Regions from separate parts of the Pseudomonas fulva genome, predicted to be linked through region 3. Evidence: predicted binding sites of a transcription regulator. Region 3 holds the regulator's gene; each other region holds the start of a gene.
The links. The regulator sigma-54, encoded in region 3, starts transcription at its own class of promoters, with help from an activator protein. The targets are predictions, from matches to a motif close to ANTGGCATNNANNTTGCTNT.
Positions count from the first base shown of each region.

Region 1: K8U54_RS15950 (circularly permuted type 2 ATP-grasp protein) is a predicted target of sigma-54. The motif match lies at 2,976-2,995, and genes of this name have one in related genera.
Region 2: K8U54_RS02740 (flagellar basal body rod protein FlgF) is a predicted target of sigma-54. The motif match lies at 4,851-4,870, and genes of this name have one in related genera.

Region 1 covers NZ_CP082928.1:3,491,122-3,498,411, forward strand. The annotation lists gene K8U54_RS15940 (sensor histidine kinase) at 1-2,626, opposite strand, end outside; gene K8U54_RS15945 (hypothetical protein) at 2,678-2,854, opposite strand; gene K8U54_RS15950 (circularly permuted type 2 ATP-grasp protein) at 3,135-5,603, shown strand; gene K8U54_RS15955 (transglutaminase family protein) at 5,600-6,487, shown strand; gene K8U54_RS15960 (hypothetical protein) at 6,496-6,789, opposite strand; gene K8U54_RS15965 (DUF58 domain-containing protein) at 7,114-7,290, opposite strand, start outside.
Region 2 covers NZ_CP082928.1:617,618-624,907, reverse strand. The annotation lists gene K8U54_RS02770 (chemotaxis protein CheV) at 1-511, shown strand, start outside; gene cheR (protein-glutamate O-methyltransferase CheR) at 614-1,441, shown strand; gene flgB (flagellar basal body rod protein FlgB) at 1,727-2,137, shown strand; gene flgC (flagellar basal body rod protein FlgC) at 2,149-2,592, shown strand; gene flgD (flagellar hook assembly protein FlgD) at 2,607-3,278, shown strand; gene K8U54_RS02745 (flagellar hook protein FlgE) at 3,322-4,725, shown strand; gene K8U54_RS02740 (flagellar basal body rod protein FlgF) at 4,918-5,658, shown strand; gene flgG (flagellar basal-body rod protein FlgG) at 5,705-6,490, shown strand; gene flgH (flagellar basal body L-ring protein FlgH) at 6,552-7,265, shown strand; gene K8U54_RS02725 (flagellar basal body P-ring protein FlgI) at 7,278-7,290, shown strand, end outside.
Region 3 covers NZ_CP082928.1:1,263,336-1,270,625, reverse strand. The annotation lists gene rapZ (RNase adapter RapZ) at 1-380, opposite strand, end outside; gene ptsN (PTS IIA-like nitrogen regulatory protein PtsN) at 397-861, opposite strand; gene hpf (ribosome hibernation-promoting factor, HPF/YfiA family) at 877-1,185, opposite strand; gene K8U54_RS05785 (RNA polymerase factor sigma-54) at 1,274-2,782, opposite strand; gene lptB (LPS export ABC transporter ATP-binding protein) at 2,956-3,681, opposite strand; gene lptA (lipopolysaccharide transport periplasmic protein LptA) at 3,684-4,232, opposite strand; gene lptC (LPS export ABC transporter periplasmic protein LptC) at 4,219-4,788, opposite strand; gene K8U54_RS05765 (KdsC family phosphatase) at 4,798-5,319, opposite strand; gene K8U54_RS05760 (KpsF/GutQ family sugar-phosphate isomerase) at 5,319-6,293, opposite strand; gene K8U54_RS05755 (ATP-binding cassette domain-containing protein) at 6,537-7,290, shown strand, end outside.

The DNA of each region.
Region 1 (7,290 bases), 2.2 Mb from region 3:
TGATCAGCACCTGGGCCAGGCGCTGGGGGTCGCCTTCGGCGCGGTGCGCGGGGTCACAGAGGTTGAAGAACTGCACGTCGACGCTGCGCCGGTTGAGGGCCAGCAGGCCGATGGCTTCCTGGGCGATTTGCGCCAGGCACACCGGCTCGTCGGCCTGCTGGTGGTTGCCGGAGTGGGCGAAGTTCATCAACGAGTGGACGATGCGCGTGACCCGCTTGGTCTGTTCGAGGATCTGCCCGCTGATTTCGGTCAGCTCCGGGTCGTCCTCGCGTTCCTCGCGCAGGTTCTGCGCCAGGCAGGCGATGCCGGTGATCGGGTTGCCGATCTCGTGGGCCACCCCGGCGGCCAGGCGGCCGATGCTGGCCAGGCGTTCGGAGTGCACCAGCTTGTCCTCGAGCATCTGGGTTTCCGTGAGGTCCTCGACCAGCAGCACCAGGCCGCTGTTGCCGGGTGCCAGGGGCTCGTCGATGGCCGCCTTGTGCAGGTTCAGCCAGCGGGTCTGGCCGTCGAGGGCCAGGCGCTGCTTGTGCAGGTGCTCGTCGGGAATCTCGGTGAAGCTCTGCAGCAACTCGCGCCAGGGCTCGGCCAGGGTCGACAGACGCGAGCCGACGATGCGCTGGGCGGGGATCTCGGTGAGTTCTTCCATGGCCTTGTTCCACATCAGGATCTCGTGATCCTTGGCCAGCGAGCAGACGCCCATGGGCAGTTCCTGCAGGGTCTGGCGGTGGTAACGGCGCAGGGCATCGAGCTCGGCGGCCAGGCCCGTGAGGCGCGAGTGGTAGTCCTCCAGGCGGCTCTCGATGAAGTGGATGTCCTCGGTCACGTAGCCTTCGCTGCCGGACTTGTAGGGCAGGAAGGATTCGATGATGTCCTGGGCCACGCTGGGGCCCATCAGGCCGGACAGGTTGGCCTCCAGGCGGTCACGCAGGCGGCGTAGCGCGTAGGGGCGGCTCTCGTCGAAGGGCAGGTGCAGGTCGCGCAGGGCCTGTTCGACCTCGCGCTGGGCGGTCTTGGCGCCAAGCGGCTTGGCCAGTTGGGCAGCGAATTCCTGGGGTGACAGGGCCAGCAGTTCGCGGCGTTGCGGGCGGCGCACGTTGTCCACCGCGCAGGCCTCGGCGGCGCTGTCTTCCTCGGGGCTGGAGTCGGTGAACACCGACACCAGGGTGAACACCAGCACGTTGATGGCCAGCGAGGCGATGGCCGCTAGGTGCCAGCTGCTGTCATCGAGCACGTAGACTAGGTCCAGCACCGGCACGTACAGGCCGGGCAGGGTACCGAGCAGCGGCAGCAGCATGCTGACGCCCCACACCGCGATGCCAGCCAGCAGCCCGGCGATGAAACCGCGGCGGTTGGCGGTCGGCCAGTACAGCACCGAGAGCACGCCGGGCAGGAACTGCAGGGTGGCGACGAAGGAGACGATGCCCAGGTTGGCCAGGTCCTGCTGGGCGTCGAGCAGGTTGTAGAAGGCGTAGCTGGCCAGGATGATGGCGACGATCAGCGCGCGGCGCGTCCATTTCAGCCAGCGGTAGATGTTGCCTTCGGCCGGCGGCTGGTAGAGCGGCAGCACCACATGGTTGAGCAGCATGCCGGACAGCGCCAGGGTGGTGACGATGATCAGCCCGCTGGAGGCCGACAGGCCGCCGATGTAGGCGATCAGTGCCAGCGTCGGGCTGTCCACGGCGATGCCCAGGCCCAGGGTGAAGTACTCCGGGTTGGTGGTCGAGCCCAGGCGCAGCCCGGCCCACAGCACCAGCGGCACGGCCAGGCTCATCAGCAGCAGGAACAGCGGCAGGCCCCAGCTGGCGCTGACCAGTGCGCGCGGGTTGAGGTTCTCGGTGAAGGTCATGTGGTACATGTGCGGCATGACGATCGCCGAGGCGAAGAACACCAGCAAGAGGGTGCGCCACGGACCCTCCTGCAGCGGCGTGTGCAGGCTGGCCAGGGCAGCCTGGTTGAGCACCAGCCACTGCTCCAGCTCGCGCGGGCCGTCGAATACCGCATACAGCGCGTACAGGCCGATGGCGCCCATGGCCAGCAGCTTGACCACCGACTCGAAGGCGATGGCGAACACCAGGCCTTCGTGTTTTTCCCGGGTGGCCAGGTGGCGGGCGCCGAACAGGATGGTCACCAGGATGAACAGCCCGCAGAACGCCAGGGCGATCTGCGGTTGCACCGCTTCGCGGGTGAGGATGCCGATGGCGTCGGTCACCGCCTGGATCTGCAGGGCCAGCAGCGGCAGCACGGCGATCAGCATGCACAGGGTGCTCAGCGCGCCGGCCCAGGTACTGCGGAAGCGGAAGGCGAACAGGTCGGCCAGTGACGACAGCTGGTAGGTGCGGGTGATGCGCAGGATGGGGTAGAGCAGCACCGGGGCGAGCAGGAAGGCGCCGGTTACCCCCAGGTAACTGGCCAGGAAGCCGTAGCCATATTGGTAAGCGAGGCCGACGCTGCCATAGAAGGCCCAGGCGCTGGCATACACGCCCAGCGACAGGGTGTAGGTCAGCGGGTGGCGGATCAGACGGCGGGGGATCAGCCCGCGGTCGGCGCACCAGGCGACGGCGAACAGCACGAGCAGGTAGGCGGCGCTGATCAGCATCAGCCCACCGAGGCTAAAGTTCATCGGCATTCACGGCTCGGCGAGTCAGGGGAGGCGGCGGGGTTCGGCTGGCGCCTCGGTTCAGAGCTCATCGGCATCGCGCTGGCTCTGCAGGATGAAGGTCACCACGATCAGGATCAGCCACAGCATGTAGGGGCGGTACCAGGCGCCGTTGGGGTCGATCCACCAGTCCATGATGGCAGGCGAGAACAGGTAGATGCCGACTACCAGAATCAGAACCAATCGATAGATATACATGCCGCGTCTCGCTACTGAGTGTGCCGATGGTAACGGAAGCGCGGGGCGCTGGCTAAGGGGCGTTGCTCGGCCCGTTCGCCCATGCCCTGGTCGCCTCGACAATCCCATGGCTGGCGCTGCTGCTGGCGCATATCTTGCTGGTTGATCGCGCCTGGCAACTGGGCAGCGCCTGGTCCAGCTGGCATTCTTGACGATCTGCAGCCCCCTGGCGGGTGGCAGCAGCTACGCTTTCACGGCGCGCGGCAGCGCCGCGCCATCGACGGACTGCTCTGGGACATCCATGCCTGACTTGCTTGCCGGTTACCTGCCTGACGAGGCCGCCTACGACGAGTTGCTCGACCGCCAGGGGCAGGTGCGTGCGCACTGGCGGCCGGTGCTGGATCAGCTGCGGCGCAACACGCCCGCGCAGTTGCAACAGCGCCAGGCCATGGTCACCCGGCAGATCCAGGCCAACGGCGTCACCTACAACGTCTACGCCGATCCCGACGGCGCCGACCGCCCCTGGGAGCTGGACCTGCTGCCCAATCTGCTGCCCGCGGCCGAATGGCAGGCCATCGCCGCGGGCGTGGCGCAGCGTGCCGGCCTGCTCGACAAGGTGCTGGCCGACCTTTACGGCCCGCAGCACCTGCTGGCCGAGGGGCTGCTGCCGCCGGAGCTGGTGTTCGGCCACGAGAGCTTCCTGTGGCCGTGCCAGGGCGTACAGCCGCCCGGTCGTACCTATTTGCACCTGTATGCCGTGGACCTGGCCCGCTCGGCGGACGGCCAGTGGCAGGTGATCGCCGATCGCACCCAGGCGCCGGCCGGTGCCGGCTTCGCCCTGGAGAACCGGCAGATCATCTCGCGGGCCTTTCCCGAACTGTACCGCGACCTTGGCGTGCAGCACCTGGCCGCCTTCTTCCGTACCCTGCAGGACACCCTGACCAGCCAGGCGCCGGCCGGCAACGACACGCCGCTGGTGGTGGTGCTGAGCGCCGGGCGGTTCAACGAGAGCTACTTCGAGCACCTGTACCTGGCGCGCCAGCTCGGCTACCCGCTGGTGGAAGGCAGCGACCTGACCGTGCGCGATGCCACGCTCTACCTCAAGACCCTCGCCGGGCTGCAGCGGGTGCATGCGGTGCTGCGCCGCCTCGATGACGATTTCTGCGATCCCCTGGAACTGCGCAGCGATTCGGCACTCGGCGTGCCCGGGCTGCTGGAGGTGGTGCGCCAGGGCCGGGTGCTGATGGCCAACGCCCTGGGCAGTGGCCTGCTGGAAGCCCCGGGACTGAGCGGGTTTCTGCCGGCGATCAGCGAGCGCCTGCTCGGCGAGCCATTGCTGTTGCCCGGCCTCACCAGTGCCTGGTGCGGGGAGGCGACGGTGCTGGCGCAGGTGCTGGAAGACCCGCCGGGCTGGCTGATCCGCCCCTGTTCAGCGGCCCAGCGTCTGGCGGCGGGGCAGGGCGGCAATCCCGATGCCGATCACCTGCGCCAGCACCCCGAGGCCTATGTGGCCCAGGCGCCGGTACAGCTGTCCCAGGCGCCGGTGTGGCTCGGCGAGCAGGGTATGCAGCCGCGTGCCATCGGCATGCGCGTGTTCGCGGTGGCCAGCGCCGACGGTTACCGGGTGATGCCTGGCGGCCTGACCCGGGTGGCCGTGGCGAGCGATGGCGAGGTGGTGTCCATGCAGCGCGGTGGCGTCAGCAAGGACACCTGGGTGCTGGGCGAACGCCAGGCGCCCGGTGAGCAATGGCAGGGCACGCGCGCCCTGGGCGCTGCCGATCTGGTGCGCAGCGACCCCTACCTGCCCTCGCGGGTGGTGGAAAACCTGTTCTGGTTCGGCCGCTACAGCGAACGTTGCGAGGACAACGCGCGGCTGCTGCGCATCATGCTGGCCCGCTACGTCGATGACGAAGACGACCCGCGGGCATTGCAGGCGATGTTCGCGCTCGCCGAGAAACTGGGCACCTTGCCCGATGAGGCCCACGGCACCCTGGAGGCGCGTTTGCGCGAGGCGCTGCTCGGCAGCGAGTGGCCCGCCAGTGTGCGCGTCAATCTGCAGCGCCTGCAATGGACGGCCGGCAGCGTGCGCGGCAAGCTGTCCCAGGCCAACTGGCAGGCCATGGTGGAGCTGCAGCGCGACCTGCAGCGCCTGGAAGGGCGTGAGGGCGACCTCGGGCAACTGCTGGACGTGCTCAACCGGCTGATGATCTCCCTGGCCGCGCTGTCCGGTTTCGCCCTCGACGACATGACCCGCGACGATGGCTGGCGCTTCCTGATGATCGGCCGCTGCATCGAGCGGCTGCAGTTTCTCTGCGATAGCATCGGCGGCTTCCTGCGTATCGGCGCCAGTGACGACGCCGCAGCGCTGGACTGGCTGCTGGAACTGGGCAACAGCTCGATCACCTACCGCACCCGCTACATGGCTTCCGCGCAACTGATTCCGGTACTCGACCTGCTGCTGCTCGACGAGCGCAACCCCCATGCCGTGCTGTACCAGCTGCGCTTGCTGTTGCGCGCCCTGAAACGCCTGGCCGAGCGCTTCGAGATGCCGGGCAGCCCTGAACTGGCGCAGCTCGAAAGACGCTTGAGCGCTTTCGATCTGCACAGCCTGGAAAACCCCTTGTTCGGTGCCGGCGGCATTCGCGCCGTGCTCGAGGGGCTGGCCGGGCTGCTCGACGCCATTGGCCAGGCCGCCGGCACGGTCTCCGAGCAGCTGAGCCTGCGTTTCTTCGCCCATGTGGCCGCCAGCCAGGGAACCCAGTCGTCATGAGCCGGCGTTACCAGGTGCTGCACGACACCCACTACCGTTACGCGGCGCCGGTTTCCCTGGCCCAGCAGCTGGCGCACCTGGGGCCGCGCGACTGCCCGTGGCAGCGCTGCCTGGCGCAGGATCTGCAGGTCAGCCCGCCACCCTGCCAGCGCCTGGATGGCCGCGACGTGTTCGGCAATCCGCTGACCCGGCTGGCCTTCGAGCGGCCCCATGATGCCCTGCACGTGCGCGCGCAGCTGACGGTCGAGGTGCTGCCGCGTCGCCCCGTCGACCTGCCAGGCTCGCCGCCCTGGACCGCCGTGCGCCAGGCCCTGCGCTACCAGCGGCGCGCCTGGCCTGCGGATGCTCTGGAAGCCGTGCGCTATCGCTTCGCCTCAGCCTACGTGGGCCTGGAACCGGCCTTCGAAGCCTTTGCCGCCGAGTGCTTTTCGCCCGGGCGACCGCTGCTGGAAGCGGTGCAGGCGCTGATGCAGAAGATCCATGGCGAATTCGCCTTCGATGCGGGCGCCACCCTGGTGGCCACACCGCTGCTCACCGTGCTCGAACAGCGCCGCGGGGTCTGTCAGGACTTCGCCCACCTGATGCTCGCCTGCCTGCGTTCCCGGGGGCTCGCCGCCCGCTATGTCAGCGGCTACCTGCTGACCCAGCCGCCACCTGGGCAGGCGCGGCTGGTGGGGGCCGATGCCTCCCACGCCTGGGTATCGGTGTACTGCCCGCACAACGGCTGGGTGGACTTCGACCCGACCAACAACCTGCTGCCGGCGCTGGAGCACGTCACCCTGGCCTGGGGACGTGATTTCGGCGACGTGTCACCCCTGCGCGGGGTGATTCTCGGCGGCGGCCATCATGACCCGGACGTCCAGGTGACGGTCACGCCGCTGTAGGGCGGGGTTCAGCCTGCGATCACCCGGATAACGGCGATCAGCTGGAAGGCGCAGAAGAAACCAAGGGCGATGCGCAGTGGCTTGGAGAGGTTGGCGCCGAGGCTGTCACGCAGCGGCTGCAGCATGAACTGCGGGGTCAGGGCCAGGCCGATCACCAGCGATACCACGGCGAACATCGAGAAGAACTCGCTGCTCATCGGCGGCACGCCCGAGGCGAAACCGTACAGCAGGCAACCAATGGCCACGGCGAAGAAGGCCGCGGAAATCAGGCGCTCCTTGGGTGTCCAGGACGAAAAGTTCACGGGCGTAGGCTCCACAGGCATAAACGATGGAGCGCAGTATAAGGAATGGCGTGCGTGTGGGCAGCCGCCGGTAACAAAGTAACGGCAGCCGGGCGAGCGGTGCCCTCGGCCCAAGAGCCTGTTCACGATCTATCGGCCCCACTTCAGCGTTTTGATTGCAATGTGGCGCAAGTGGCCTTTCGTAGGGTGGACGACGCTTTACCCGTCCACCGCTCTGCGATCGCAATTGTGGACAAAAAGAGCGTTGTCCACCCTACGCTGGGAGCGGCCGCTTCTGTCTTTTTGCAGTCTCTTTAATGTCGCCTAAAACACCGTGAACAGGTTCTAGAGTACGCCGGCTTTCTTCCAGGCCAGGTAGCGGTTGACCAGCTCCGGGCCCAGCTCACCGGGGCGGGCGTCGAGCACTGGCACGTTATGGGCCGCGAGGCGCTCGTGCAGGCTGTTGCGGGCGTTGAGGTAGTCCACGGCGCCGCAGTAATTCAGCGCCGACTCGTAATCCTG
Region 2 (7,290 bases), 650 kb from region 3:
GCTCGACGACAAGCTGGTCGAGATCATCGACGTCGAGAAGATTCTCGCCGAAGTGGCGCCCACGTCCGAAGTGATCTCGGCAGGCGTGGTCGACGCCGAAGTGCAGACCAAGGCCGTCAGCCAGCACGTGCTGATCGTCGATGACTCCTCGGTCGCTCGCAAGCAGGTGATGCGTTGCCTGCAAACCGTCGGCGTGGAGGTCACGGCGCTTAACGACGGTCGCCAGGCCCTCGAGTTTCTGCGCGCGATGGTCGAGGAGGGCAAGTCGCCGGAGCAGGAATTGCTGATGATCATTTCCGATATCGAGATGCCGGAGATGGACGGCTACACCCTGACCGCGGCCATCCGGACCGACCCGCGCATGCAGAAGCTGCACATTCTGCTGCATACTTCGCTGTCCGGCGTGTTCAACCAGGCCATGGTGAAGAAAGTGGGGGCCGACGATTTCCTGGCGAAATTCCGCCCGGATGATCTGGCTTCCCGGGTGGTCGAACGCATCAAGGCTGGCTGATCGTCACCGCGTCAACAAGGCTGTGGGTATCGCAGCCAAACCGGCGAGCGCTCCTGGGAGCGTTCGCCGTATCCGATTCAACAGATGGACGAGGCCTCACGAGTGTCTTCAGGTAATTTGGATTTCGAGCAATTCCGGATCTTTCTGGAAAAAGCCTGTGGCATCGTGCTGGGCAGCAACAAGCAATACCTGGTTTCCAGTCGGCTCAACAAGCTGATGGAAAGCAACGGCATCAAGACCCTGGGCGAGCTGGTACAGCGCATGCAGAACCAGCCACGCAGTGGCTTGCGCGAGCAGGTGGTCGATGCCATGACCACCAACGAGACCCTGTGGTTTCGCGACACCTATCCCTTCGAAGTGCTGAAGAATCGCGTATTGCCCGAGCTGCTCAAGGCCTACCCGGGGCAGCGCCTGCGTATCTGGTCGGCCGCCTGTTCGTCGGGGCAGGAGCCTTACTCGCTGTCGATGAGCATCGATGAGTTCGAGCGCAGCAATATCGGCCAGCTCAAGGCGGGCATCCAGATCGTGGCCACCGACTTGTCGCCCACCATGCTGAACAACTGCAAGTCCGGCGAATATGACAGCCTGGCCATGGGTCGCGGCCTGGCCCAGGAGCGCCTGCAACGCTATTTCGACCCCAAGGGGCCGGGGCGCTGGGTGGTGAAGCCGGCCATCAAGAGCCGCGTGGAATTCCGACCGCTGAACCTGCTCGATAGTTATGCCAGCCTTGGCAAGTTCGATATCGTGTTCTGCCGCAACGTGCTGATCTACTTCTCGGCGGAAGTGAAGAAGGACATCCTCACGCGCATCCACGCCATGCTCAAACCTGGTGGTTACCTGTTTCTCGGCGCATCCGAGGCGCTCAACGGGTTGCCCGAGAAGTACCAGATGGTGCAATGCAGCCCAGGCATCATCTACAAGGCAAAGTGATTGCCGCACCCTGAAAACAAACGGGAGGCCATGGCCTCCCGTTTGTTTTTTCCGTCCAGGCCACCGACGATGTTCTGTCGTCGCGGCGTCAGAAAAGCGGCAAATTGCCGTCGATATTGCCGCTGCAGCCTTGCCAAACGGCGGAAAAGCTTTGCCGCCTGGACCTTCTAAGCCTTCTGTTTTCCAGTGATCTAGCTGATTTATAAGCAGAAAAATAAATTGGCACGTGCCTTGCTGTGGTCTTTGCACGAGAACAGGCGAGCCGCTACGGCAAAGGTCCCTGAGATGAGCATCAGTTTCGACAAGGCACTTGGCATCCACGAGAAGGCCCTGGGCTTCCGTGCCCAGCGGGCCGAGGTACTGGCCAACAACATGGCCAACGCCGACACCCCCAACTACAAGGCACGCGACCTGGATTTCGCCTCGGTGCTGGCGCAGCAGGCAGCCAAGGGCAGCGGCAGTGGCAGTGCAGGGCTGCAGACCACCAACAGTCGGCATATTGCAGCAGAAGGCGTGCCAATGGGCGACGCGGCCCTGGCGTATCGCACGCCTACCGCACCCTCCATCGACCAGAACACCGTCGATGCCCAGGTCGAGCAGGCCAATTACGCCGAGAACGCGGTGGCCTTCCAGACCAGCTTCACGCTGCTCAATAGTAAATTCAAAGGGCTCATGAGCGCCCTGCGTGGTGAATAAAGGAGCCTGACATGTCCCTGACCAGTGTGTTCAATATCGCCGGAACCGGTATGAGTGCCCAGAGCACCCGCCTCAATACCATCTCCAGCAACATTGCCAACGCCGAAACCGTCTCGTCGAGCATCGACCAGACCTATCGCGCACGCCATCCGGTGTTCGCCACTGTTTTTCAGAACGCGCAGGGTGGCACCAACGGCTCGCTGTTCGCCGATCAGGATCAGTCCGGTGCCGGCGTGCAGGTGCTGGGCATCGTCGAGGATCAGAGCAGCCTGATGCCGCGCTACGAGCCCAATCATCCGGCGGCGGACGAGGCCGGCTACGTGTATTACCCCAACGTCAACGTGGTCGAGGAGATGGCGGACATGATCTCCGCCAGCCGTGCCTTCCAGACCAACGTGGAAATGATGAATACCGCCAAGCAGATGATGCAGCGCGTTCTGACCTTGGGTCAGTGAGCCGGGAGTGAGCGATGAGCACCGTTGATGGCGTAGGCGCCAGTTCCGTACTGGACAAATACCAGGTCAAGCAGGACAGCACGCAGAACAAGGAGCTGGGCAAGGACCAGTTCCTCAACCTGCTGGTGGCCCAGTTGAACAACCAGAACCCGCTGGAGCCCCAGGGCAACGGCGAGTTCATCGCGCAACTGGCGCAGTTCAGTACCGTGGAGGGGGTCGAGAAGCTCAATTCGAGCATGGAGACCATCCTCTCCGGCTATCAGTCGTCCCAGGCGCTGCAGGCTTCCTCGCTGGTCGGGCGCAAGGTGATCGTGCCGGTCGACAAGGCTGTCGTCGATACCAGCGAGAGTTTCAAGGCCAGCGCGGTGCTGCCGACCAGCAGCAGCAACGTGTACGTCAACGTCTACGACAGCTCCGGCGCGGTGGTCAGTCGTATCAACCTCGGCGAGCAGCAGGCCGGCAACGTGAGCTTCATCTGGGACGGCAAGGATTCGAGCGGCAACGTGATGAAGCCGGGCACCTACAAGTTCGAGGCCCAGGCCACGTACGGCAACGAAACCAAGGGGCTCTATACCTTGCTGCCGGCCAACGTCGACAGCGTCACCCTGGGTGGCAATGAATTGATGCTCAACCTGGCGGGGATCGGCAATGTGCCGTTGTCGCAGGTGCAGGTCATTGGTCAGTAATTAACAGGCTGTAACTGCCGGGTATTCGGCAAGGAGAATTTTCATGTCGTTCAATATCGGTCTGAGTGGCCTGCGCGCTGCGACCAGTGACCTCAATGTGACGGGTAACAACATCGCCAACGCCGGCACCGCCGGCTTCAAGCAGTCACGTGCCGAGTTTGCCGACCTGTACGCCTCGTCGATGCTCAGCAGCGGCTCCAATCCGATCGGCAGTGGCGTGCTGCTCAGCGATGTATCCCAGCTGTTCAGCCAGGGCAACATCAACTACACGAAGAACTCGCTGGATCTGGCCATCAATGGCAGTGGCTTCTTCCGTACCAGTAACAACGGTGACATCAGCTACACCCGTGCCGGTTATTTCGGCACCGACCGTGAAGGTTTCATCGTCAACAACTTCGGGCACAACCTGCAGGGCTACGGCGTGGACGCCAACGGCAACCTGCAGAACGGCATCATCGGCAACCTGAAGGTGGAAACCGCCAGCCAGGCGCCGCGCTCGACGAGCACCATCACTCAGCCGTTCAACCTGAACTCGACCGAGAGCGTGCCGGTCCTGAGGCAGAGTGCCTATGACCGGGAGATTGCCAACGCCGCCGATCCCGCCAACCCGACTGCGGCCGAAATTGCAGCGGCTCAGGCAGCGGCCAATGCGACCTTCAACCCGGCGGACCCGACCAGTTACAACCGTTCCACATCGGTGAACATCTATGACGCCCAGGGCAATGCGCATTCCTTCACTCAGTATTTCGTGAAGACCGGGGCGAACAATTGGGACGTCAAGATTCTGGTCGACGGCCGTAACCCGCTGAATCCGGCCAATACCCAGCCGCTTTCCGCCAGCATCAGCTTCGACGCTGCCGGCAAGCTGCAGGCCGTCAATCCGGCCGGCCTGAGCACCGGGCTCAGCGTCAATCCGGACGGTTCCATCAGCATGAATGGCTGGATTCCGGCAGCGCCCACCAATGCCGAAGGCACCACCTGGGCTGCCAACGGTTCCGAAGCCAGTGCCGAGGTGAAGTTCGATTTCCGTGGCTCCTCGCAGTACAACAGCACCTTCTCGGTGGCCAAGGTCGTGCAGGACGGCTACAGCACCGGCGAATTGGCGGGGCTCGAGATCGACGAGACCGGCGTTCTTTTCGCCCGCTACACCAATGGTCAGACCAAGGTGCAGGGCCAGCTGGTGCTGGCCAATTTCGCCAACATGCAGGGTTTGACGCCGGTGGGCAAGACCGCGTGGGTGCAGTCCTCGGAATCCGGCGAGCCGGTGATCGGCACGCCGCGAAGCGGCACCCTGGGCAGCCTGCAGTCGGGCGCGCTGGAGGACTCCAACGTCGAGCTGTCCGACCAGCTGGTCAACCTGATCGTGGCGCAGCGCAACTACCAGGCCAACGCCAAGACCATCGAAACCGAGAGCGCCATCACGCAGACCATCATCAACCTGCGTTGATAGCGTCAGGGAGTCGTTGCCGGAACCGGCAACGGCTCGCCGAGCGACAAATTACAGGCTCCTTCGGGAGCCTTTTTATTTTATTAAAATCATTTAAATTCAATGGGTTAGAATTACTTTTGGAATGTGGCATGTGTATTGCTTTTGAGGTGTGGTCAGAGTCGCGGGCGCGTCGCCCACCTCGGAGGAAACATGGACAAGATGCTGTACGTCTCCATGACTGGTGCCCATAACAACACCTTGGCCCAGCGTGCCCACGCCAACAATCTGGCGAACATCTCCACCACCGGTTTTCGCCGTGATTTCGAGCAGGCCCGTTCCATGCCGATTTTCGGTGAGACCCAGCCGTCGCGCGTATTCGCCATGAGCGAGCGACCGGGGACCGACTTCACGCCGGGCTCGCTGCAGGAAACCGGGCGCGATCTGGACGTCGCCATCGGCGGCAAGGGCTGGCTGGCGGTGCAGGCCCCCGACGGCACCGAGGCCTACGTGCGCACCGCGAGCCTGAACGTGGATGCCCAGGGCATGCTGCGCACCGGCAATGGCATGCCGGTGATGGGCAATGCCGGTCCCATCGCCGTGCCGCCCGAGCAGAAGATCGAGATCGGCCAGGACGGCACCATCAGTATCCGCGCCCTCGGCGAAGCGCCCAGGGTGCTGGCCGAGGTCGACCGGCTGCGACTGGTCAATCCTGACCTCAAGCAGATGCAGAAAGGCACCGACGGGCTGATCCGCTTCAACGGCCCGCAGCCGCCGGAAGCCGACGCCACGGTGCAGATCACCTCGGGCTTTCTGGAGTCGAGCAACGTCAATGCGGTCGAGGAGATGACCTCGATCCTGGCGCTGTCCCGGCAGTTCGAGCTGTCCGTCAAGATGATGCGCACGGCAGAAGATAATGACACCGCCATGGCGCGTGTCTTGCAAATGAGCTGATAACCAACGCGCGGCGCCATGAATCCGGCGCCCGAGGAGAAATGCTATGCTTCCGGCACTTTGGGTCAGCAAGACCGGCCTGTCCGCTCAGGACATGAACCTGACGACCATTTCCAACAACCTGGCCAACGTGTCCACCACGGGCTTCAAGCGCGACCGCGCCGAGTTCGAGGACCTGCTGTACCAGATCCGTCGCCAGCCAGGCGGGCAGTCCAGCCAGGACAGCCAATTGCCGTCCGGCCTGCAGCTGGGTACCGGTGTGCGCATCAACGGCACGCAAAAGATCTTCACCGCCGGCAGCCTGCAGACCACCGAGCAACCGATGGACATGGCGGTCAATGGTCGTGGCTTCTTCCAGGTGCTGATGCCCGATGGCACGGTGTCCTACACCCGTGATGGCAGCTTCCACCTGAACTCCAACGGCCAGGTGGTCACCTCCCAGGGTTTCGCCCTGGAGCCCGCCATCGTGCTGCCGCCGGAAGTGCGCACCTTTACCGTCGGCGAGGACGGCACCGCCTCGGTCACCACCACCGGCAACCCGCAGCCGCAGATCGTCGGCAACCTGCAGATCGCCGACTTCATCAACCCGGCGGGCCTGGAAGCGATCGGCAACAACCTGTTCCTGGAGACCGCCTCCAGCGGTGCGCCCCAGGTCGGTACGCCCGGCCTCAACGGCCTGGGCACGACCCTGCAGAACACCCTGGAAAACTCCAACGTCAGCGTGGTCGAGGAGATGGTCAACATGATCACCACCCAGCGTGCCTACGAGATGAACTCCAAGGTCATCTCCACCGCCGACCAGATGCTGTCCTTCGTTACCCAGAACCTTTAAGACCCCGGGGTAGGGCAGCAGCCCGCCCCCTGATACGCCTGAACGCTGTGAGGTAGTGGTTATGAACCGCTTGGTGTGTGTGTTCTCGATTCTCGGCAGCGTAGTGCTGAGTGGCTGCGTGGCGCCTGCTGCCAAGCCCAACGATCCGTACTACGCACCTGTACTGCCGCGCACACCGCTGCCGGCAGCGCAGAACAATGGCTCGATCTTCCAGTCAGGGTTCGAAAACAACCTGTACGGCGATCGCAAGGCCTTTCGCGTGGGTGACGTGATCACCATCAGCCTCAGCGAGCGGATGCAGGCCAGCAAGAACGCCAGCTCGCAGCTGTCCAAGGACAGCAATGCCAATATCGGCCTGACCTCCCTGTTCGGTGGCGGTGTGTCGATCGACAACCCCAGCTCCGGTCTCAACCCGTTGAAGGCCGAGAACCTGGGGCTCAGCGCCCAGTATGGTGCCCAGCGTGACACCAGCGGCTCCGGCCAGGCCGGGCAGAGCAACAGCCTGACCGGCTCGATCACCGTGACAGTGGCCGAAGTGCTGCCCAACGGCCTGCTGGTGGTGCGCGGCGAGAAGTGGATGACCCTCAACACCGGCGACGAGCTGGTACGTATCGCCGGCCTGGTGCGCTCCGACGACGTGGCTCGCGACAACACCGTGGCCTCGACCCGTATCGCCGATGCGCGCATCACCTACTCCGGTACCGGCGCCTTCGCCGATGCCAGCCAGCCGGGGTGGCTAGATCGCTTCTTCGTCAGCCCGCTGTGGCCGTTCTGAGGGTAAATGATCATGCGTAAATGGA
Region 3 (7,290 bases):
AGCTTGACCTCGGCGACCATGGCCTCGGCCAGGGAGCGCTGGTCGTTGGTCAGTGGATGGCGCCGGCGCGTCTCCGAAAAGCGCTTGAGCAGGGTTTCTTCACTGGCATCCAGGTACAGCACATCGCAACGAATGTTGCGTGAGCGCACTTCGTCGAGCAGTTCGGAAAAGCGCCTGAGCTGGCTGGGCAGGTTGCGCGCATCGATGGACACCGCCACCTGCGGATGCAGCAGTTCGGTGTTGGGCAGTGCGCGCTCCGCCAGCTCGGGCAGCAGGCCGGCCGGCAGGTTGTCGATGCAATAGAAGCCGTTGTCTTCGAGCACGTCGAGCGCCGTGCTCTTGCCCGAACCGGAACGACCGCTGACGATGATCAGGCGCATGGGCTAACCCCGCAGGCTATTGGCCGTTCTGGACGTTCACGACGGTCTGGTACAGGGCTTCGCTGTCCTGGGCCTGGCGCAGCCGTTCGCGGACATCCTCGCGGTCGAACATGCTGGCGATCTGGCGCAGCAGCTCGAGGTGCTCGTCGGTGGCCGCTTCGGGTACCAGCAGCACGAAAAGCAGGTCGACGGGGGCGCCGTCGATGGCGTCGAAGTCGACCGCGGTGCTCAGCTTGAGCAGGGCGCTGATCGGCGTGTTGCAGCCGGGCAGGCGACAATGGGGAATGGCGATGCCGTTGCCGAAGCCGGTCGAACCGAGCTTCTCACGGGCGATCAGGCTTTCGTAGATGGTCTGGCCATCGAGATCGGGCAGGTCGCGCGCGATCACGCTGGCTATCTGTTCGAGGACACGCTTCTTGCTGCCGCCCGGCACGTTCACCAGGGAACGGCCGGGGGTCAGGATGGTTTCAAGTCGGATCATAGGAGAAGGACGAACTCAGCGGGCCATCGCGCCCTGCTGGCGATCGAGCTGTTTTTCCTTGTGCTTGATAAGTTGGCGATCGAGTTTGTCGGTGAGTAGATCGATGGCTGCGTACATGTCGTCGTGTTCGGCATTGGCCACCACTTCGCCTCCTGCGATGTGCAGGGTGGCTTCGACTTTCTGCTTGAGCTTCTCGACCTCCAGGATAACCTGCACATTGGTGATCTTGTCGAAGTGCCGCTCGAGGCGCTCGAGCTTCTCTTCGATGTAGCTGCGTAGTGCGTCTGTCACATCCAGCTGGTGTCCACTGATGTTGACTTGCATACCGCTTCTCCTTGTTGCCGTGTGTGAGTGGCAGGCTTGGCAGCCTGCCGCAGGAACACTGGGGCGTTGCTTTCGCTACAAGGGCACCCTACATCAGTCGCTTGCGTTCGCTCGAAGGCGCTATACCGAGCGATTCACGGTACTTGGCGACTGTGCGGCGCGCCACTTGAATGCCCTGTGCTTCCAGTAAACCAGCGATCTTGCTGTCGCTCAATGGCTTTTTCGCATTTTCCGCCGCGACCAGTTTCTTGATGATCGCGCGGATCGCGGTCGACGAACATTCGCCACCTTCGGCGGTGCTGACGTGGCTGGAGAAGAAGTATTTCAGCTCGTAAATGCCACGGGGGGTGTGCATGTACTTCTGGGTGGTGACGCGGGAAATGGTCGACTCGTGCATGCCCACCGCCTCGGCGATGTCGTGCAGCACCAGGGGCTTCATGGCCTCGTCGCCGTAATCCAGGAAACCGCGCTGGTGCTCGACAATCTGCGTGGCGACCTTCATCAGGGTCTCGTTGCGGCTCTGCAGGCTCTTGATGAACCAGCGTGCTTCCTGCAGCTGGTTGCGCATGAAGGTGTTGTCGGCGCTGGAGTCGGCGCGCTTCACGAAACCGGCGTACTGGGCGTTGACGCGCAGGCGCGGCATGGCTTCCTGGTTGAGTTCGACTAGCCAGCGATCGTTGTGCTTGCGCACGATCACATCCGGCACCACGTACTCCGGTTCGCTGGACTCGATCTGCGAGCCAGGGCGCGGGTTGAGGCTCTGGATCAGTTCGATGACCGGGCGAAGTTCGTCCTCCTTGAGCTTCATGCGGCGCATCAGCTGGCTGTAGTCACGGTTGCCGAGCAGGTCCAGGTACTCACTCGTCAGGCGCTGTGCTTCCTTGAGCCATGGAGTTGAGGCGGGCAGTTGGCGCAATTGCAGGAGCAGGCATTCGCGCAGGTCGCGAGCGCCGATTCCCGACGGCTCGAACTGCTGGATACGGCGCAGCACGGCTTCGACTTCGTCCAGCTCGACATCCAGCTCCGGGTCGAAGGACTCGACGATCTCGTCGAGGGTTTCCTCCAGGTAGCCCTGGTCGTTGATGCAGTCGATGAGCGTTACGGCGATCAGGCGGTCCTTGTCGGACATGGGCGCCAGGTTCAGTTGCCAGAGCATGTGGCTATGCAGGCTTTCGCCCGAGGACGTGCGGGTGGTGAAGTCCCATTCGTCATCGTCATTGCTGGGCAGGCTGCTGGCACTGGTCTGGTAGATGTCTTCCCAGGCCGTATCCACGGGCAGCTCATTGGGAATGCGCTCGCCCCATTCGCCGTCTTCCAGGTTGTCGACGGTTTGCGGGCTTTCCTGAAAGCTCGACTCCTGAAAGGTCTCTTCCTGAACGGCGGTCGCCGCCGCGCTTTCGGCGCCGTCGGCCATTGGGTCGGAGTTGTCGAAGTCTTCGCCTTCTTCCTGGCGCTCCAGCATCGGGTTGGATTCCAACGCCTCCTGGATTTCCTGTTGCAGATCCAGGGTCGACAGTTGGAGCAGGCGAATGGCTTGTTGCAGCTGCGGCGTCATCGTCAGCTGCTGGCCCATTTTCAGGACTAGCGATGGTTTCATTGCAGACCTTATCCGGCGTCTGTACGTAATCCACGACAGGGCGACGAAGCGCCACTAGGAAGCAAATTATATGCCTGAATCCGAGCCCTTTGCCTAGGGCCTGTTACCATTTCGTTGCGATACGGCTCGAACGGTAACGGGCGCTGGCAAAGATTCATGGGAAGGGGAATCCGCTACAGGCGGAATTCGTGGCCCAGGTAGACTTCCTTGACCACCTGGTTGGCCAGGATCGCCGCTGAATCACCTTCGGCGATCAGCTGGCCATCGCTGACGATGTAGGCGGTTTCGCAGATGTCCAGGGTTTCACGGACGTTGTGATCGGTGATCAGCACGCCGATGCCCTTGGCCTTGAGGTGATGGATGATCTGCTTGATGTCGCCCACGGAGATGGGGTCCACGCCGGCGAAGGGTTCATCGAGCAGGATGAATTTCGGCGAAGTGGCCAGGGCGCGTGCGATCTCGACGCGTCGGCGTTCACCACCGGACAGGCTCATGCCCAGGTTGTCGCGGATATGGGTGATGTGGAATTCCTGCAGCAGGCTCTCGAGCTCCTGCAGCCGCTGTTCGCGGTTGAGGTCCTTGCGGGTTTCCAGGATCGCCATGATGTTGTCGGCAACGCTGAGCTTGCGGAAGATCGAGGCCTCCTGGGGCAGGTAGCCGATCCCGGCACGGGCACGGCCGTGCATCGGCTGATGGCTGACGTCCAGGTCGTCGATCAGTACGCGGCCCTGGTCGGCCTGCACCAGGCCCACGATCATGTAGAAGCAGGTGGTCTTGCCGGCGCCGTTTGGGCCGAGCAGGCCGACGATCTGCCCGCTCTCGATGCTCAGGCTGACGTCGCGCACGACCTGGCGGCCTTTGTAGCTCTTGGCCAGGTGCTGGGCTTTGAGAATCGCCATGGTTATTGGCCCTGCTCGGCAGCGGGGGCCGCTTTCTTCTGCGGCTGGATCACCATGTCGATACGCGGGCGCGGGCTCGACACGTTGGTGCCGGTGGCGCGGCCGGCGTTGACGATCTGGCGGCGCGTGTCGTAGACGATCTTCTCGCCTTCGAATGTATTGCCTTCCTGCACGACCTTGGCCTGGTCGATCAGTACGATGCGCTCGTTGGCGGCGAAGTACTGGATGGTCAGGCCGTACGCCTTGACGATCTGCTTGTCGGCCGCCGGCTTCTGCTCGTAGTAGGCCGGCTTGCCCACCGAGGTGAACACGTCGATGTCGCCCTGTGCGTTCTGGGTGATGGTAACGGTGTCGCCGGTGATCTTCATGGTGCCCTGGGTGATGACGACGTCGCCGCGGTACACGGCTACGCCTTGCTTGTCGTCCAGTTCAGCGCTGTCGGCCTGCACGCGGATCGGTTGATCGCGGTCACTCGGCAGAGCCCAGGCGCTTACGCTTCCGAGCGTGGCGCCAAGGCTGAGAAGTAGGGGGAGGGTTTTAACGAACCTCATGCTGGCCTCTTACATTGGACTGCAGGATCATCCTGCCGTCATTCAAGTACGCTTTCATTCCTTGTGCCGTGGTCACCCCATTGGCCGCGTCGATTCTAACGGCTTGCTGGGTCTGCGCATATTCCTTCTGGGGGAATACGGTCAGGCGGCTGGTGGTGAGTATAGTGGGGCGGCCCTTTTCGTCCGTGCGCTCGACGCGCACCTGGTCGATCAGTTCGACCTCGTTGCCATCGGGGCCGACTTCGCCACGGGCGCTGCGTACCTTCCAGGGCAACTCGGTGCCGCGGAACAGGTTCATGCGCGGCTCGGTGAGCAGGGTGGTGTCGCTGCTCTGCACGTGTTCGAGTCGTTCGCTGGTCATGTCGTTCTGCACCCGGCCGTCGGGCAGGTACTGCACGCTGCGCGCATTGATCGCATAGAAGTCGATGGGGTTTTCCGGCCCGCTGTGCTGGGGCGCGCTGGAGAAACTGTCCGGATTGATGTTCCAGTAGCCGGCCGCCACGATCAGCAATGCGCCGAAGGTCAGCAGGACGGGGGTGAGGAATTTGCGCAGCATCGGCAGGCCCTAGAGGTAGGCGGATTGGGCGGCGTCGAGGGTACCCTGTCCGCGCATGATCAGTTCACAGAATTCGCGGGCGGCGCCTTCGCCACCGCGTGCCCGGGTCACGCCATGGGCATGCTCGCGCACGAATTCGTTGGCGCTGGCCACGGCCATGCCCAGGCCGACCCGGCGGATCACCGGCAGGTCCGGCAGGTCGTCACCCAGGTAGGCGACCTGCTCGTAGCTCAGGCCCAGCTCGGCGAGCAGCTCGTCGAGCACGTCGAGCTTGTCCTCGCGGCCCTGGTACAGGTGCTGGATGCCGAGGTTCTGGGCGCGGCGCTCGACCACCGGCGTCTTGCGGCCGCTGATGATGGCGGTGCGTACGCCGGAGTTGATGAGCATCTTGATGCCCTGGCCGTCGAGCGTGTTGAAGGTCTTGAACTCGCTGCCGTCGACCAGGAAGTACAGCTTGCCATCGGTGAGCACGCCGTCGACGTCGAAGATCGCCAGCTTGATCGCTTGAGTACGCTGCAGCAGATCGTTCATCACATCACCCCCGCGCGCAGCAGGTCGCCCAGGTTGAAGGCGCCTACCGGGCGCCCGGTGGCGTCGATCACCACCAGGGCGCTGATCTTGTTGTCTTCCATGATCTTCAGGGCCTCGGCGGCGAGCATGTCGGCGCGAGCGGTCTTGCCGTGGGGGGTCATGACCTCGTCGATGCGTGCGTCACGCACGTCGATGCCCTTGTCCAGGGCTCGGCGCAGATCGCCGTCGGTGAAGATGCCGGCCAGGCGGCCATCGCTTTCCAGTACGGCGGTCATGCCCAGGCCCTTCTGGGTCATTTCCAGCAGCGCGTCACGCAGGCTGGTGCCGCGCTTGACCTGGGGCAGGCGGTCGCCGGCGTGCATGACGTTCTCGACCTTGAGCAGCAGGCGGCGACCCAGGGCGCCACCGGGGTGCGAGAAGGCGAAGTCCTCGGCGGTGAAGCCGCGGGCTTCGAGCAGGGCGATGGCCAGGGCGTCGCCCAGCACCAGCGAGGCGGTGGTGGAGGAGGTCGGCGCCAGGTTGAGCGGGCAGGCCTCCTTGGCCACCCGGGTGTCCAGGTTGACTTCGGCGGCCTTGGACAGCGGCGACTCGGGATTGCCGGTCATGCTGATCAGGGTGATGCCGAGGCGCTTGATCAGCGGCAGCAGGGTGACGATTTCCGCGGTGGAGCCCGAGTTGGAGAGGGCCAGCACCACGTCGTCACGGGTGATCATGCCCATGTCGCCGTGACTGGCTTCGGCCGGGTGCACGAAAAATGCGGTGGTGCCGGTGCTGGCCAGGGTCGCGGCGATCTTGTTGCCGATATGCCCGGACTTGCCCATGCCCACCACGACCACGCGGCCCTTGCTGGCCAGGATCAGCTCGCAGGCCTTGACGAAATTGGCATCGATGCGAGGCAGCAGCTCTTGCACCGCCTCGATCTCGAGGCGAATGGTGCGCTGTGCGGAATCAATCAGGTCGCGGGTCTGGTTCATGCTCGGCTTGGGCTGCTCGACGAAAAAGACGGGGATTATAGCGGGAAAGCCCTGTGGACTCATCATCCATGCAGCAAACCCGTAAATGGCAAAGCTGTCACAACCCTGAACGTGGACGGAGCCTGGCTTTGGCGGGCAAATGGGCAAATGCTATAGTCCGCAGCCTTTTCCAGGGGGCGAATGGAGTGCCCTTGTCCCGATCCCGGGCGTCTGATTAGGAAGGCAGTACGCAATGGAGTTCCGATGAGCGCGGAAAATCAGTACGCGGTCGAGCTTAAGAACGTAAGTTTTCAGCGCGGCGAGCGACACATCTTCAACAACGTCGATATCTGTATCCCGCGTGGCAAGGTCACCGGGATCATGGGGCCGTCGGGCTGCGGCAAGACCACGCTGCTGCGCCTGATCGCCGCCGAACTGCGCCCGAGCGCCGGCGAGATCCGGGTCAATGGCCTGAACCTGCCCGACCTGTCGCGCAGCGAACTGTTCGACATGCGCAAGCAGATGGGCGTGCTGTTCCAGAGTGGCGCGCTGTTCACCGACCTCGACGTGTTCGAGAACGTGGCGTTCCCGCTGCGCGTGCACACCCAACTGCCCGAAGAAATGATTCGTGACATTGTTCTGATGAAGCTGCAGGCCGTCGGCTTGCGTGGCGCCATCGAGCTGATGCCTGATGAACTCTCCGGTGGCATGAAGCGCCGCGTGGCGCTGGCACGGGCCATCGCCCTGGATCCGCAGATTCTCATGTACGACGAGCCGTTCGTCGGTCAGGACCCGATCGCCATGGGCGTGCTGGTGCGCTTGATCCGCCTGCTCAACGATGCCCTGGGCATCACCAGCATCGTGGTTTCCCATGATCTGGCCGAGACGGCCAGCATCGCCGACTACATCTATGTGGTCGGCGACAGCCAGGTGCTGGGCCAGGGAACACCGGCCGAGCTGCGTGACTCGGACAATCCGCGGGTGCGTCAATTCATGCAGGGAACGCCAGACGGCCCGG